4 regions of the Paenibacillus sp. sgz302190 genome follow, and region 1 is predicted to be linked to each of the others. Evidence: riboswitches for the same ligand, from Rfam matches in the RefSeq annotation. Region 1 holds a riboswitch; each other region holds the start of a gene.
The links. A riboswitch is a leader RNA that binds a small molecule or an ion and turns the genes downstream of it on or off. The one in region 1 is predicted to bind cyclic di-GMP.
Positions count from the first base shown of each region.

Region 2: another riboswitch for cyclic di-GMP. It lies ahead of AC6RNO_RS10775 (S-layer homology domain-containing protein); the one in region 1 lies ahead of AC6RNO_RS34280 (transglutaminase-like domain-containing protein).
Region 3: another riboswitch for cyclic di-GMP. It lies ahead of AC6RNO_RS13620 (putative motility protein); the one in region 1 lies ahead of AC6RNO_RS34280 (transglutaminase-like domain-containing protein).
Region 4: another riboswitch for cyclic di-GMP. It lies ahead of AC6RNO_RS12810 (RHS repeat-associated core domain-containing protein); the one in region 1 lies ahead of AC6RNO_RS34280 (transglutaminase-like domain-containing protein).

Region 1 is NZ_JBZYAO010000055.1:39,000-43,176, forward strand. It holds gene AC6RNO_RS34275 (collagen binding domain-containing protein) at 1-806, opposite strand, end outside; gene AC6RNO_RS34280 (transglutaminase-like domain-containing protein) at 1,255-2,061, opposite strand; cyclic di-GMP riboswitch class I at 2,075-2,163, opposite strand; gene AC6RNO_RS34285 (class D sortase) at 2,220-2,894, opposite strand; gene AC6RNO_RS34290 (MFS transporter) at 2,969-4,177, opposite strand, start outside.
Region 2 is NZ_JBZYAO010000007.1:86,290-90,466, reverse strand. It holds gene AC6RNO_RS10780 (DUF5704 domain-containing protein) at 1-725, opposite strand, end outside; gene AC6RNO_RS10775 (S-layer homology domain-containing protein) at 972-2,273, opposite strand; cyclic di-GMP riboswitch class I at 2,329-2,440, opposite strand; gene AC6RNO_RS10770 (hypothetical protein) at 2,487-2,819, opposite strand; gene AC6RNO_RS10765 (GDSL-type esterase/lipase family protein) at 3,123-3,764, opposite strand; gene AC6RNO_RS10760 (glycoside hydrolase family protein) at 3,981-4,177, shown strand, end outside.
Region 3 is NZ_JBZYAO010000010.1:89,423-93,599, forward strand. It holds gene carB (carbamoyl-phosphate synthase large subunit) at 1-291, shown strand, start outside; gene pyrF (orotidine-5'-phosphate decarboxylase) at 308-1,039, shown strand; gene pyrE (orotate phosphoribosyltransferase) at 1,079-1,720, shown strand; cyclic di-GMP riboswitch class I at 1,789-1,876, shown strand; gene AC6RNO_RS13620 (putative motility protein) at 1,896-2,105, shown strand; gene AC6RNO_RS13625 (hypothetical protein) at 2,451-2,747, opposite strand; gene AC6RNO_RS13630 (LysR substrate-binding domain-containing protein) at 3,160-4,041, opposite strand; gene dapA (4-hydroxy-tetrahydrodipicolinate synthase) at 4,165-4,177, shown strand, end outside.
Region 4 is NZ_JBZYAO010000009.1:88,118-92,294, forward strand. It holds gene AC6RNO_RS12810 (RHS repeat-associated core domain-containing protein) at 1-1,899, opposite strand, end outside; cyclic di-GMP riboswitch class I at 2,254-2,364, opposite strand; gene AC6RNO_RS12815 (DUF1961 family protein) at 2,641-3,336, opposite strand; gene AC6RNO_RS12820 (sulfatase-like hydrolase/transferase) at 3,377-4,177, opposite strand, start outside.

The DNA.
Region 1 (4,177 bases):
TTGTCTGTGAAGTTGACTGTCAGCGTATTGCCCGTATTGTTCACTGTGTACTTGCTAGGGTCAATCAGTGCTCCCTGGACAACACTGCCATCCAGGTTAACGCCCAGATCGTACACGGCCACCGTAACCGGAATCGAGAGCCCCGCAGGAATCGGGTCGGTTACAACCGCGTTCTGTACGGAATCGAGCGTCTTGTTCACGTCGATGGTCCAGTCGATGTTTTTGGCGTTAAAGCCTTGCGGCACGCCGCTTTTCCCGATCGTCGAAGTGATGTTCGGCTTGAATTTCAGCGTAAAGACTTGTTCGCCGCTTTTGATCGGAATTTTAATAATTTGCGTGGTGCTGCCTGTAACTCTTTGCTTATCGAATTGCGTGTTGAGTGCAAGGATGCCTCGTACGTTATCATGAGTCTCTATGTAGTTATTAAAGGTCATAACGGCTGCATGAGTATCTTTGTTCACGCTAAACGTTCCCACTTCTTCGTTGTCTATTAATAGCGGACTAGGACCGATATTATTGAAAAGCAGAAACTCTTGCGGTAACGTGAACGTAAATGTATCCCCGCTGTGGTAACCATGACCATTGGGGAGCGACCATGTGTAATCCAACTGTACTTTGGAACCTTGCTCGTACACGTTGCCCGTCACCACTTGACCGGCGCTGTCGTATACGGCTAACGACACGCTATCGATAATATTGCTTGAAATCGTCGCAGCGCTCGCTTGATTTAAAAAGCCCGCTCCGGAAATGCTCTGCATAAAAATCAAAAGTGCAATCAGCAGAGCACTTGTTTTTTTCTTCAACATTGTCTTTCAATTCCTCCATTCCCGGTTCAACCTCGCTGAAGTCAATTTCATAATTTCAATCGCTGCGCTCTATTTCTCTATATATTCCGGTCCGCAGCAACTGAAATAGCCGGATCGCGAAATTTCTCCGACCTTCATGATCCAAACCGATCAAGGGAATTGAAGTATGAAATTGACTCCGTTGCTTTGCTTCACGCTTTGTCGGCCGAATTGAAGCCTTTTCCCGCTTCTGCCTCCGGCGCCTGCTTCACTCCCTCCCGGTCGGATTAACTTTTCTTTCTTTTTTCTTTTTTCTCTCTGTAAAAAACAAGTCACATTTTGTATTCTAAAACTTAATACTGAACATAAACTGAACAAACAGCCGCAACAAAAAAAGAACCCGCACTCAGGTTCGAATGCAAGTTCCTTCATCTATTGTATTTCCCGCTCTCGGAGCGGAACTTCGCTTTTAATACATTTTGGTGATCGTATAGTTTGCAGCATCTTTCAGCATCGGCGTGTCTTGTCCGCCTTGTACCCGAGCCGAGTCGTACGTCGTATCGATCGTAACCCATTCGCCCGTATCTTTCAGGAAAACTTGATTCCATGCATGATAAGTTTCCGGCGCTTCAGCCGAATAACCCATAACCAGACGGGTCGGAATGCCTACGCTTCTTGCCATGGCCGCAAAAGTAGATGCATAATCATAGCAAATTCCCTTCGATGCGTCATAAATTTCATCCAAATTCGGGATGTAACCGCCCTCGACGGTTTGCGCTTTATCGTTATCATATGTAATATTTGCCGTAATATAGGCATAAATAGCGGTAATTTTGTCCTTGTCCGTCTCGGCTTTGGCCGTCAGTTCCTTGGCCTTCACAACCGCTTTGGTATCTTTGTTCCAATCGATGAGCGGAATGGATTGCAAAAACACTGCATTTTCGTCGTCCATCTTCAAATCGACCGTTTCTTGCGCGACTACTTTATATTTGTTGCCGCCTGTCGACTCCGCAACGAGAACAGTGTAACTGCCGTTGCCTAATTGCAGAGGATACTGGGCGCCTTCAGCCAGGTTATAATCAAATTTGACGTTCCCTTTGGAAATCCGGACGAGGGCTTTCGTATTTTTCGCATTCGCGTAGTTGACTGTAACGACTCCTTTGTTCAGAAGGCTTTTGTCTACTGCCGCTTGAGCGGAAGCTGCGTAAGTCCCTTTCGGTGCAAGGATCAGAAGAAGTGCAACGACCATCATGGATACAAAGGTTTTTTTGAACATAAAAAACTCTCCTTTCGGTAACTGGCTGCCAACTTAGCGCTTGCTAAGGAAGGCCCTTTAGTTTTGCGTCTCTAGCTTTCGCTAGATTTGCCTTTATCGGTGGAAAGCACCGAAATCTTATTTTTTTAATAGAGCGATTATATCATAGACTTGTCCGTTTAACTAGTCTTAGTTTCTATTAATTTTCCTTTGACTGCGATGCGGTGCGTCGGGTTTTCCATCGGATGGCATGTAATCAGCGTAATCTCGCTGTCTTTGCCGTTCCCGTTCAACACCCAGACATCCTCCGGGAGAACGTACTGTTTGCTTTCGACTTTGTACACGAACTGTTTGCTGCCTGTGTCCACTTCGACCAAATCTCCTACGTCCACTTCGTCCAGCCTATTGAAATTTTTGCCGTAAGTAAGGTTCCTGTGGCCGGCAATGGCATAATTCCCCACTTCGCCCGCTTTGCCTGTATGGGCAATGCTCGCAAGGGACAGCTTCAGATTGACCGGCGTCGCATCCGTTAATATCGGCAGCTTCAAATTAATCTTGTCGATGATTAAAACGCCCTCGATATTTTTCAGCTCCATCGCTGCCGGCATCGCTGTCGGCTCCGCGCTCAAAGGGATTACCGGCGGCATCTCTGCGGATGTCCCGGCCGAAGAAGGAGCGCTGACCGCCGCCGCATCCGTCTCGGGGGCCGGTTCATCGATATGGCGCAAATTTTCCTGCCATTGCCGCAAAATTTTTTGCTGCTGATAGCTCTCATAGCGATCGCTGACCGTCGGGTAAAGAAAAACGATGATGCCGAGGACGATGCATGCCAGGGAAACGATTTTTCTTATCATGCGGGTTTCCTGCCTTTGTTTAGCGCGATTTCATATCTATTGGGCATTATACCTCTTTCTCCTGGCAAAATCCATCACATCGCTTGACGAACCGCGCTTCCCGCTCTCGAAATCCGCACGGCCATAACTGCGGCAAGCAGGCAGACGAATCCCGCGCCGATGAAGGCAATGGTATAAGTCCCCATCCAGTCCCGCATCAATCCGGCGCCATATGCCGCTGCCGATGCGCCTAACTGGTGAGCGACGACTACCCAGCCAAAAATCATCCCGGCCTTTTCTTTGCCGAACTCTTTCGAAGCCAACTTCACGGTCGGAGGGACCGTCGCAATCCAATCAAGCCCGTAAAAGACCGAGAAAATCAAGAGCGACATCGGACTTGAATCAAGCGCATACGGCAAAAAGAGCAGGGAAAGACCGCGCAGCCCGTAATACCAAAAGAGGAGCCAGCGGCTGTCGAAGCGGTCCGACAACCATCCCGAAAGCGTTGTGCCGATCAGGTCGAACAGCCCCATCAGAGCCAGCAGCCCTGCGGCCATCACCTCCGGAATGCCGTGATCCCCGCAAGCCGGAATGAGATGCGTGCCGATCAGCCCGTTTGTGGAGAAGCCGCAAAAGAAGAACGTCCCCGCAAGCAGCCAAAAAGTTTTGCTGCTCATTGCCGACCGAAGCGTACGCAGCGGCGTAAGAAAAATGCTTCCTTGGAACGCATCCGGTTTGACGATCTCTTCCGAACCGTAGGCAGCGGCCCCTACGTCGTAAGGATGGTTCCGCATCCAGACCGCTACGACAACGAGCACGGCCACAACGACCGCCACTGCCGTATAAATCGAATACCTCCAACCGGCTTCCACCGTTATTTTGGCCAGTAAAGGCAGGAACAGCAGTTGGCCTGTAGCCGCGCTGGCCGTGAGCATTCCGACGACAAGCCCTCTCCGTTTGGCGAACCATTGATTGGAGACCGTCACACCAAGCACGTTGGCCATCATCCCCGTACCGAGCCCCGCTACAAATCCCCAAATGAGCTCGAATTGCCACAAATATTTCATATACGGCGTAATGGAAAGGCTTATGGCCAATACCGCCAGCGATATTACCATCATTCTCCGAATGCCGAACTTTGCCAGCAAAGCCGCCGAAAAAGGGCCTACGATGCCATACAAAAATATGCCGATCGATACGACTCCGGATATGCTGCCGCGATTCCAGCCGAACTCTTTTTCGAACGGAAGCATGAAAATGCTCGGCATGGAGCGGATTCCCGCCGACACGAGCAAAGTAACAAA
Region 2 (4,177 bases), on a different contig from region 1:
TGAGTCGTCCCGTCCGGTTTTGTTAAAGTCGCCGTCAATTGTTTGGTTGCGTTCATACCGGGACTTAAGCAGCCTGCAGGAACGTTTACCGTTAGACCGGCTGCCGCCGGTCGGTATTCGGCAACAATGGTGGTACCGCCGATATTCATCGTTATATTTCGGTTTGTTAAGTGAGCATCCCCTATCACTTGCGGAAACTTGATGTCGCTCGGATCCATCGTGGGGTAAATATATGATTTTGAAATCGGGACCGTTTGTCCATTGTGATCATAAACAGGAGGAAGGTTGTAAGTCACACTTTCCAAATAACGGTACACATTTTCGGTCTTCACTATATCAATGAGCGTTCTCGTGGTTCCGTCTGCTGAAACCAGATATCTTTCTACGGTTAAAGGTTCATAAGGCGTATACGATGCAGGTATATCATAATAATCATCAAGATCATCCGGGTGGGCCCATGGTTCCGCACGTTTAATTTCTTGAAGTGTATAAAAAGGTCCACGCCTTGTGCTCCCGTCGGACGCATTGAACGATTCCATGATTGCGCTGAAATAGATGGGTTGCCCCGGCTGCAGGACAGAGTCAAAGCTGTCAAAAAAATCCCGATCGACCGTAGCTCCGTCAAATTTAAAGGTAGTTCTTACCGGTTCGCCAGGGATTGGCGTATTCGGAAATTGAGTTATATTCGCCGCATTGTTATAAACTACAGTACCGGTTAGATCCATCGGCTTGCAATTGCCACTTGAACATGCCGGAGCACTATGAATCATCCACCCGACAATTCGGTACCGAATACCGGTTGTGGCAGCAGTTGAAGTAATGTCAATTGTTACATCATGTGAACTTTCCTCCAAATAAATTGACACTGGGTAGGCATACGTCCACAAAGATGGCAAAAGCACTAGTAACAGTGCCGTAAGAAATACAATTGATATATTTTTTTGTAGTTCTTTTCATAGGTTATTTGCCTTCTACTCTGCATGATAGGTTTTATAAGCAAAGAATGCAGCATCAGATGTTATTTTCTTTTCTGCAAGTTGCGAAGCAAAATTTTCTGACGCAATGGCCACATCTGTATAACCAATATACCACACGTCTTTTTCAATATTTTTCGGCCCCCATATATCGACAAACAAATTTTTGTTTTCATCAAAACTGGTTACTCTAAACCGAAACATACTTCGTACCCAATGCTTATTATCGCCGAAAAAAACGATAGAAGGTTCTGGTGTCACAGTGCCTTCAATTCGAATGTGATTTTGCTTCACCCACTCGACATACTTTTGGGCATCACCACTGACGTGCTTCGGAATATTAACGGTTTGTACGAAAGCATCCACCCAGTTTTGGTCTATTGTCTCGTAATCCACATTCAGTATCTGATTGCCAAACTGTGATACGAGTTTAACCCATCGATCGACTGTATCCCTAGAGTAATATCTGGAGTCATGGATGATTTCCTTTGCAGTAAAACGGGTCAAATCCGTCTGAAACGGATGTTTATGTTCGTACATTTCATTGGGAATATCCTGTAGGATGTAAGGGAAATCACCGCTATTCGACGGCAGATTTGTTGTGCGAATCGCGCGTCCCCAAGGATCTTTGGGGGCATTCGTGGATTGCTCCGCACTGGCAACGGCTTTTTCATCGACGGCCAGCGAATGACCTCCCTTAACAGTCAAAATGCGTTCAATTGTCGTTACCGCCTGAGCCCGTGTCGTCGGTTGGTCTTCCCCGAGCGTCCCCCTATCATCTAGACCGGTAATCAGACCGGCTTTGGTCGCTAGATACATCCACTTCGTGTCATCAATGTTCTTGTCGGCGGTTGCGGCCCTAACAGCCGTTCTGGCCATTTCTTGACGCGTCATCGGCGTGTTCCAATCCCCGCTCGTAAAATCGCTCCGCTTATAAATCCCCGCGTTGGTCGCCGCGTTAACGTAAGGCAAGTACCAGTCATTACCTTCGGTTACCCCTGAGATTGGAATATGAAGCGCGGTATCGACCAGTTTGATAAACTCGGCGCGCGTCACTTTTGCATTCGGTTTGAAGGAGTGGTCCTGGTATCCGTCGACATATCCTTTTTGTACCGCGCCGGCGATGGTCGTCTCCGCCCAATGCCCTTTTGTGTCGCTGAAGCTGCCTGTAGAAGCCGTACCGGTGGCATTTGTTGTTTTCGTGCCTGGCGTAGCGGCGGTTGAATCAGCTTTGACATCCGGAATTGAACTTCCCAGTAGTGCAACAACTGCCAGTGATGTAATCAAATGGGCTCTCATTTTTATGCCTCCATAGTAAAAAAATTACTTTTCCCAAAATAAAAAACCAACTGCCTTTGGCGGCCCGGCTGCCGTTTCCCCGAGGGAAGTCTAGCGACTTGTACCCCGTAGAAGTAGGCCCGTGGCTTTGCGTCCCTGTCTTTCGAACAGGTTTGCCTTTTCAATTCCACTTGGTTCTTAGGTATTTAAAACTATAAAAATAGTACATTAGATTTAATATGAGTTCCATATTAACCCATAAACTAACATATTTCCACAAAAAAAATTATACCTTGCGCTCAACGCGTTTGTTTTACACCCCCCGCTAATTAGCTTTACAGCTTTTAGGTGATCGCTACCTTCAAAAAAAGATTCATCGACACGCCCAAAATAAAAAGCCGCCCCCATCGTCGTAAGATGGTACGCAGCTTTTCGGTCTGGCGTGCTAGAACCGGCGGCACATCTGCCTAGCAACACAAAGAAAACCTGCAAAAGTGCAGGTTTTTGCTCGTTGATAGGCTGGCAATGAAACAATTCCTGCAAATGTGCAGGCTTTTCATCGAACACGTGGACCTCAGGCTCGTTTAAGCGAAAATTCCTGTATAATCGCAGGCTTTTCGCCAAAACGAGCCACTTTCATGGAAAAATCCTGCACTTTTGCAGGTTTTCGGGCTGCCTGTGCCTATGCCGATGCTGTGCCTACGCCTATGCCGTGCCAATGCCAACACCCAGCCGCTTCATGAATGACCGCGCCCCAAATCAGCTCCCCCCTGGCTGCCCCAGCAAACGCCACCCAAGCCGCGCAGCTTCCAGCGCGCGGCGTTGCACCGCATGACGGCAGCCGGCCGACCATTCCACAATCTCCCGGAATCACTTGTTTCCGGGAAAAGGCACCATAACGGCCTTCAGCCATGTCACGGCCATCAGCATGTCCCCGAGCGGGTTCATATGTACGCCGTCGGTAGTCGAATCTTTGCCTGTTTCACTTGCAATAAAATCGATAAACGCTTGATGCGTGGGCACCAGGATCGCGTCGAACTGTCCGGCGAGCCGGTTCACGATGTCCACGTAAGGGCGCAGCAGTATATTTCCCGTCGCATCCGGGTACTCCTTGATCACCGTAGGCTGCATGAGGATCGGGCGGCAGCCGGGTATTTGCTTCGTTTGTTCCAGCAAGTGACGGTATACCGCTTCGAATTTGTCGGGGTACACCTGCTCCGCATCCGGTGAGTCCAATTGCCGCCACACGTCGTTGATGCCGATCGAAACCGATACCCACTGCGGCCGGTGATCGAGCACATCGAGTGTCCAGCGTTTTTCCAGGTCGGTCACGCGGTTGCCGGAAACGCCTTCATTTATGATTTTCAGCGAAAGATTCGGGTACGCCGCCGTCAAGTAATCGTGAATCAGGCGAACATAGCCCGACCCGAGCTTCAGGGGATCTTTTTTTCTTCCTTTGTCAGTGATGCTGTCGCCGATAAACACGATCTTGTCCTTGGCTTTAAACGGCACGGTAACGCCTCCTCATGTTGCCGCCGGCAAACGGGCGGCTTTTTACCCCCTCATCCTACGCCGGGTTGTCTGCCAAGTCAATGCGGCCGGCGGCCGAAGGTAGCATCGACCTATATATCGGATACAATCCCCCCCACAGCATGAAAGCGGTTAATTGTAAGCTGAAAATGGCAATATCCGCGATAAAAGCCAGCGAAAATAAAGGAGCGTGCCGCATTGCAAATCCAGCCCTATATGACGCCTTACAAATTGGGCGCGCCGGTTCTTGCCGGTTCCGGTAAACCCGGCCATTTCGATGAACGAGCCGTGGATTGTCCCTTCGTTTTTCAGCATAACGATATGTTTTACATGATGTATGTCGGATTCGACGGCATCGGCTACCAGACGGCTTTGGCCGTCAGCAAAAACCTGCT
Region 3 (4,177 bases), on a different contig from region 1:
ACAGGCGGAACGGCCAAAGCGCTGGAAGAAGCCGGCCTCCCGGTAACGACAGTGAACAAGCTGAGCGAAGGCTCGCCGAACATTCTCGACCTGATCCGCGGCGGCGAGGCGCAGTTCGTTGTGAACACGCTGACGAAGGGCAAAACGCCTGAGCGTGACGGCTTCCGCATTCGCCGCGAAGCGGTGGAGAACGGCGTTGTCTGCATGACGTCGCTTGACACGGTCCGCGCGCTCTGCAACATGCTTGAAGCGGTCAACTTCTCCTCCCGTGCCATGCCTGTGCATGCTTAAGGGGCGGTGAGTGCGAATGAGTACCTACACTCGTGCGGACGTTGCCGGAAAGATTATGGTCGCTCTGGATTACCCGACAGCCGAAGGGGCCAAGGAGCTGCTGCGGCAGCTCGAAGGCATCCCTTGCTATATGAAAGTGGGCATGCAGCTGTTTTTCGCTGCGGGCCCAGGCTTTGTAGCCGGTCTGAAGGATAAAGGCTATAAAGTGTTTTTGGATTTGAAAATGCACGACATCCCGAACACGGTGAAGGGCGGGGCGGAGAGCATTACGCGCCTCGGCGCGGATGTGTTCAACGTCCATGCCGCCGGCGGCAAGCGGATGATGGAAGCGGCTCTCGAGGGCGTGGACAAAGCCCTCGCTCCGGGAGCGGGACGCCCGATTGTCATCGGCGTCACCCAGCTGACCAGCACCGGCCAGCAGGTGCTGAACGAAGAAATCGGCCTGACAGGCACTGTCGAGCAGGCCGTGCTTCGCTATGCCCGCCTGGCGCAGTCGGCGGGGCTGCAGGGCGTCGTTGCGTCACCGCTTGAAGTGACGCAAATCAAAGCGGCGTGCGGTGACGCATTCGTCACCGTAACGCCGGGCATTCGCCCTGCGGGCGCCGATATCGGCGACCAGACGCGCGTCATGACGCCGGCTGAGGCGTTCGCGCAGGGCACCGATTTTGTCGTGATCGGCCGTCCGATTACGGCGGCGGCCGATCCCAGAGCGGCGATGGAGTCGATCATCGCCTCCGTCGCGCTTTGACGGGCCTGCCCCTACATTCGAAAGGAACGGTGAGAGAACATGAGTCAGCTTGAAACGATAGCGAAGCGAGTTGCTTCCTCATTATTGGAGATAGGAGCGGTAACGCTTCGCCCGCAGCAGCCTTTTACGTGGACATCGGGCCTCAAGTCGCCGATTTATTGCGATAACCGGCTGACCATGTCTCATCCGGCTATACGCGAGCTGATTGCAGACAGTTTTGTGCTGCTGATCAAGGAAAAGTTTCCGCAAGCCGAAGTGGTCGCCGGCACGGCGACTGCCGGCATTCCTCACGCGGCATGGGTCGCACAGAAGCTGGGCCTGCCCATGATATACGTCCGTGACAAAGCCAAAGGCCACGGCAAGGAGAACCTGATCGAGGGGACTGTTAAGCCCGGTCAGCAAGTCATCGTGATCGAAGACCTGATCTCAACCGGCGGAAGCTCGCTGAAAGCGGCTTTGGCCGTTAACGATGCGGGGGCGAAAGCATTGGGCGTTCTCGCGATCTTTTCCTATCAATTGGATAAGGCGGCGGACGCTTTCCGGGAAGCCGGAATGCCGCTTCATACGCTTTCCAATTATACGAAGCTGCTTGAAGTAGCTTTGGAGCAAGGAGCAATCAAAGAAGAAGACATGGAACTCCTCCGCTCCTGGCGGGCAAATCCGGCTCAATTCGGACTGTAATCTTGCGCAGAAATTGACGATTTAGGATAAATGGCCTATACTGAAGGGGCGCAAAGTTCTGCCTGACATCTGCGAAACGGCAAACGGCGCGAAAGCGTCTGACGCAAAGCTACAGGGGCTAATCGGCTTGCAGCCGTACGCCAGCCAGCTACCGAACGGTGAGAGGAGGAAGATTATGAGCGTAAATGCCCCGCTATCCGCGGTCGGAAGCGGCAATGCTTTGCAGCAAGCAGTCGGACTGCAGCTGCTGAAAAAAATCAATAATACGCAAACGGCGCAAGCAAGCGTGATGCTGGAAGATTTCGCGAAATCCCAGCAGCAAGTTGCGGCGGCCGCCGCTTCAGTCACCCCCCACTTGGGGCGCAGCATCGACATTCGTGTATAATTGCACAAAGCCGGGAAGCTCTACCTTTTCGAAAAGGAGAGCTTCTTTTTTTGTGGCTTGGCGCGCACCGGATTAATACTTGCTCGTTAAGGCCTAATTGGTCTGGCAACGTAGAATGAGCCTCGCATTTACGAGTTTGTCGCGCAATATTCTTGCAAAAACCCCCATGACGTCGTGGACATCACCCCACAGAATGAAAATAATTCAGGTCTATTGTGTCTATTTTCGTATAAAGTGGAGCATTTTGCGCTTTGACGAGCTTGCCGTGGTAAATTCCTGCAGAACGCGGAGCATTTTGCGCATTGACGATCTTGTCGTGGTATTATCCTGTAGAAAGTAGTGCTTTTAGCACTTTGACGAGCTTGCCGCGAAAAATTCCTGCAAAAGTGCAGTTTTTTTCGTATTAACGAGCTTGCCGTGGTAAATTCCTGCAAAAGTACAGTTTTTTTCGCCCATATACGGGGTTAGCGCCAGTTTGGTCGGAAATTCCTGCACAATCGCAGGCTTTTCCTCCAAACGAGCCGTATCCATCGAAAAAGCCTGTACTTTTGCAGGTTTTGCTGGAGCTATGCCTCTTTTCAAACGGCTGGGCCGTTCTAATTGGGTGGGGATAGAGTGCCTTCCCGCAGTTAAAGCCGACAATGTACATCTTACCAACAAGCGAGGGCGGGGGATGCGATTACGATGCGGCTCCAGTCAGGCGAGGCCGTTTCTCAACGCCCGCAAATCTCAGGCGCGCGTTGTGTCGCCGACGCATGTCGAAGCTCAAAAAAGCATAAAGAAAAAAGAAACTTATGGCAACCTGGTTGTTGATAAGTTTCTTTTTTTGGGGTATGATGCGAGTATTGAAATGATAACAATTCTCAACTCGGGCGGAGAACGCGGGAAGCGTCCTTACAGGCTGTTTGTGCCGGCCCGAGCGATGACGCGGATCGATCGCACTGCGTGCGGTGTTGCGCGGCATGACGCCGGTCGACCACGACCACCCAGCGACAACCCGCAGCAGAAAAGGCTGCTGGTGGCTGGCAGCCGTCGAGCGTTTCAGCGGCGGAGCTTAGGTTGGTTGAGGCGCCGACAACATGCCGATGAAAGCTTGCAACGCTTGGGACATCCATTTTTTGGGGTGGATGAGCAGTTGCAGGTCCACGCTTAAATTCGGATGAGCGATCGGGATGACGGCAAGCTGCTTGCGTGCCAGTTCGGATTCCACGGCGATCCGGGGCAGCAGGGCGATGCCTAGCCCGTTCATGGCGCACTGCTTGATCGCTTCCAGGTTGCCCAGCTCAAATCCGATGCGAAAAGGGATGCTCTGGTCTTTCAGCAGCTTTTCGAACAAGTTGCGGTATATGCAGCTTTCTTCCGTGACGATAAATTCGTTATGCCCAAGATCGGCCAGCGAAACCTGCTCCGCCAGCGCCAGCGAGTGGCCGGGAGGGGCGACCAGCACGAGCGGTTCTTCCCGAACTTTGATGCAGCGAAGCTGGGTGTCGGCGGGATATTGGTCGAGGATGAGCCCGACATCGTAATCGCCCTCTTTTACTTTCGCAATCAGCGACGTTTCATCGTCCGGCAAAAGTTGGATGCTTAAACCGGGGAATTGCTGTTTGAATTTGTGCAAATAAGGCGGCAAATAATAGGCGGCCAAGGAATCGATCGTGCCGATCGTCAGCGCGCCGTTAACTTGCCTGGCAATCATTTCCTTAGACTGGTCGTAGAGATCGAGCATTTGCACGGCGAGCTTCAGCAAGCTTTCACCCGGAGGCGTAAGCCTCAGCTGCCGTCCGTATCTTTCAAAAAGCGGCACTCCGTAATCCCGCTCCAGCTTTTGAATCTGCATCGTCACGCTGGATTGCGCGTAGCCGAGTTCTTCGGCTGCCCGGGTGAAGCTTTTTTTCCTTGCCACTTCGCGGAACGTCCGAAAATAAGTTAAGTCCATGCCAGCCACCTCATATTATCAATATTTTTGATGAGCGTTATCATTTATTATAGCTAACAGTGATGAACGGTTCCATGCTAAAGTGAAGTAACGATAAAATTAACTATTCGGAGGTTGTTCGCCATGCTGACTGAAC
Region 4 (4,177 bases), on a different contig from region 1:
GATATTTCCGCTTGATTGCTTTTCCAAATATGTTTCAAAGTCATGGCTCCAACCTTTTCCTAATGGGCCAACATTAAGTAAAAGGGAATTGTAGTGAGTATTGAAGCTGAGTGGAAGTTCTCCATTTACCGTAAGCAACGATCTTGTAATCTCGTGCGCTCCAGTTGCCGTGTTTACTGGGTCAGCTTCAAATGTTTGTTCGTCCATTATTCTGGAATCTAAAGTTTGTATCTTGGAAATTGCATTACCTCCAGAGAGATTTATTTCTGGAACTCTAGAGAAATTGCCAGTACCCAAATTAAAACTTCCTACATAACAATTTGGGTGTTGTTGAACAGTGCTTCCCGATGGTGCCAAATACAAGTCTATACTGCTGGTATAATGTGACGGGTCAGTTGAACTGATTTGAAATACCAATTGTGTGCTGGAACTAGAGATAACAGTGATTCCCACATTATTATCCTTGTAGCCAATCTGTTTTCCACTCGGATTACGTGGATCATTACTCTCTACCAACATGAAATTTCTATATCCATACCCACCGTATCTCATGCTTACCCAATATTCTAAGGGAGGCAAATTATTTCCAGTAACTGTAAACGTGGGATTAAAATACATGTCACCATAATTTGCAGTTATTGAAGTCACTTTTATTGTGTTGGGAGCTAATGTACCCAAATTAAAACTTCCTACATAAAAGCTCGGATGTTTTTGAACAGTACTTCCCGACGGTGCTAAATACAAATCTATACTGCTGGTATAATGTGACGGATCAGTTGAACTGATTTGAAATACCAATTGTGTGCTGGAACTAGAGATTACAGTTATTCCTACGTTACTATCTTTGTAACCAATCTGTTTTCCACTCGGATCACGTGGATCATTACTCTCTACCAACATGAAATTTCTATACCCTTCACCACCGAATCTCATATATGTCATATACTCCAAGGGGGGCAAGTTAGTTCCGGTAATGGTAAACGTGGGGTTAAAATACATGTCACCATAGTTTGCAGTTATTGAGGTTACTTTTATTGTGTTGGGAGATAATGTGCTCAAATTAAAGCTTCCTACATAAAAGCTCGGATGTTTTTGAACAGTACTTCCCGATGGTGCTAAATACAAATCTATACTGCTGGTATAATGTGATGGGTCAGTTGAACTGATTTGAAATACTAATTGTGTGCTGGAACTAGAGATTACAGTTATTCCTACGTTACTATCTTTGTAACCAATCTGTTTTCCACTCGGATCACGTGGATCATTACTCTCTACCAACATGAAATTTCTATACCCTTCACCACCGAATCTCATATATGTCATATACTCCAAGGGGGGCAAGTTAGTTCCGGTAATGGTAAACGTGGGGTTAAAATACATGTCACCATAGTTTGCAGTTATTGAGGTTACTTTTATTGTATTGGGAGCTAATGTACTCAAATTAAAGCTTCCTACATAAAAACTTGGATGTTGTTGAACAGTACTTCCCGATGGTGCTAAATACAAATCTATATTACTGGTATAGTGTGATGGGGTTGTTGCACTGATTTGAAATACCATTTGTGTGCTGGAACTAGAGATAACGTTTATTCCTACATTATTATCCTTGTAACCAATCTGTATTCCACTCGGATTACGTGCATCATTACTCTCTACCAACATGAAATTTCTATATCCATATCCACCGTAACTCATGCTTGTCTTGTATTCCAAGGAAGGCAAATTAGTTCCGGTAACGGTAAATGTAGGGTTGAAATACATATCACCATAATTTGCAGTTATTGAAGTTACTTTTATTGTGTTGGAAGTATCCGCCGCATAAATGGTATTATCAACATCTTTGAACAATATGGAGAATAATATTGTTAATATTAGTAATAATGAAGTAATCTTTTTCAAAAATAACTCACCTCAAGTAATATAAAATAAGAATTCAATAAACGGTTAAGCTAATCAAGTGATATTATCACCAAAAAATTGCAAACAGTCAGCATTCAAAATAATAGCGCCTTACATTGTTGAATTTTAACCTAATACCTACGGATTAGCCCCCTTCCTCTCTTATCTTTATGCCGATTTTGAAGTCCGATTGGAACTGATCAGAACCGTAACTATATCGATTATCAACTTAAAAATTTCGTTTCAAAGCCTCCTTTCGGAAATAATTCTTGGTGATCTCTGGTAAAAGAAGGTCGGCATCTCGCATGTCATCTCGCTTTCTGAGCTGCTTTCAACAACAAAAAACCAACCGCTTGTGGTAACCCGGCGGCCGTTTCTCCAGAGATGTCTTGCGACATGCATCCCGGAAAAGTAGGTCCGTGGCTTTGCGTCCTTGTCTTTCGAGCAAGTTTGCCTTTTCATTTTCACTTGGTTCATAGGTAGACGAATCTATAAAAAATAGTACATTCGATCCATAACTCTATCCATAATAACCCATACTCTTGTTGACTATCAATATAAATTTCAATTTTTATCCAAAGTATGCGAAATTTCGCGAAAAATCGCCACTGAAACGATTTCTCCCCACCCCGTTCCTTTCCTCAAGGGTTGCTGAACTGAAGCGGGGCACAAGGTCGCTTGGCAACAAAAAGGCAGGCTCCCGATACGATCCGTCGGCAGCCTGCGACCCGTTCGAACGCGCTAATTGGAACCTTTTTCTCTCACCCGATGCACCTGCAGGTTGCGGTATTCGGCGATGAGCGGGGCCATTTGGCGAAACCCGATCCGCCCTTGGCCGAGGATAGGGCCGTAAGTCGTACCGTCATCCTTCCATTTAAGCACCAAAAGATCGTTGATGGCGAACAGCACCTCCCCGCCATGAACGAGCACGCGCATGCGATACGGCCCTCTCGCGTCGAGCACGGGCGGCAGCGGATCGGCCCCTTGCGCGGCCAGATGAAAACCGTAACTTTTTCTTAAGTTACAGGTATGAAAAGAGCGCTCCTCCTCCCATAATCTGCGGTAATAGGAGATGTGATAAGCATTGATGTCCCCGTGGTGGTACTGGTCATAGACGCCTACCCGCCGCTCGAGCCCGGGGTCGAACATATCTTTGCCGCTGCGGCCTGCCGCGCTGAAAAAAAGAATGCAAAGCCCCGGCTCCTTGACCGGCCAAAAATCCCAACTGATCGACAAGCCGTCCGGAAACGTCTCCGGGCACCAGAGCACAAAATTGGCTCTCTGCCCTTCACCGGCATCCAGGGCATTCTCCATCCGCATCCTGCCCTGGGGAAAAGATATATTCGCACTTCCTTCCAGGCGAAAATCCGCAATATCCGCCGGTGAAGCAAGCGGGTTCTCATACAGCGTCTCCACGATTTCATATTGTTCGAACAAAGCATCTACCTCCTGCACTCAAAATCGAAACCCCGGCCCCTCACGAATCCTTCGGGCCTAAAGACCTTATAACGTCGCTCCAATCGCCGCCCAACGCTTGCCAGAACCAGGACCTCCGCCCTTCCGGCAGCAGCGAGGGCGGGATTCTGGAATCCCACGGCATACGCGAGAACGGCCGCGGATTCAATGAAGGGGCCTGCGCTTGATAAGGGATCGCCTTCAACTCCCGGCCTGTTTCATCGAGCGCGATTTCAGGATTGCCGTAGCTGCGGATCCACTGGACCGCCGCTGCCCGATGCTCTCTTTTCACATGCTCAAAAAGCGGATCCTCCGCCAAATCGACAAGCTCGTGCGGATCATTCGCGAGATGATACAGCTCTTCGTAACCGCCGTTTTGGTAATACAAATATTTCCATTCCTTACTGCGGATATGAAGCATATAGTTGGGCGGCACGTAAAACTCGGAGCAGACGAAATCCCGGCGAACGGAAGCCGGTTCCGCCAGCAGCTTCAACAGATCCACTCCGGGGCGGCCGTCGTCTTCGCGGTGCCCGCTTGCCCGGTTCACGAAAGTAGGAAAAATGTCCAGCAGAGTCGTCAACTCGGCGCAGCGGGTGCCGGGTGCGATCACGCCGGGCCACCGGGCGATCATCGGGATGTGGAGGCTGCCCTCATACCCGAAGTTTTTGAACCATAATCGATGGTCGCCAAGCAGTTCCCCATGGTCCGAAGTAAACAGAACGAGCGTATTGTCAGCCAGCCCCTCTTCATCCAGCGTTCTCATGATTCTGCCGATCTGCTCGTCGATGAACGTAATATTCGCGTAATAATACGCCCTGTT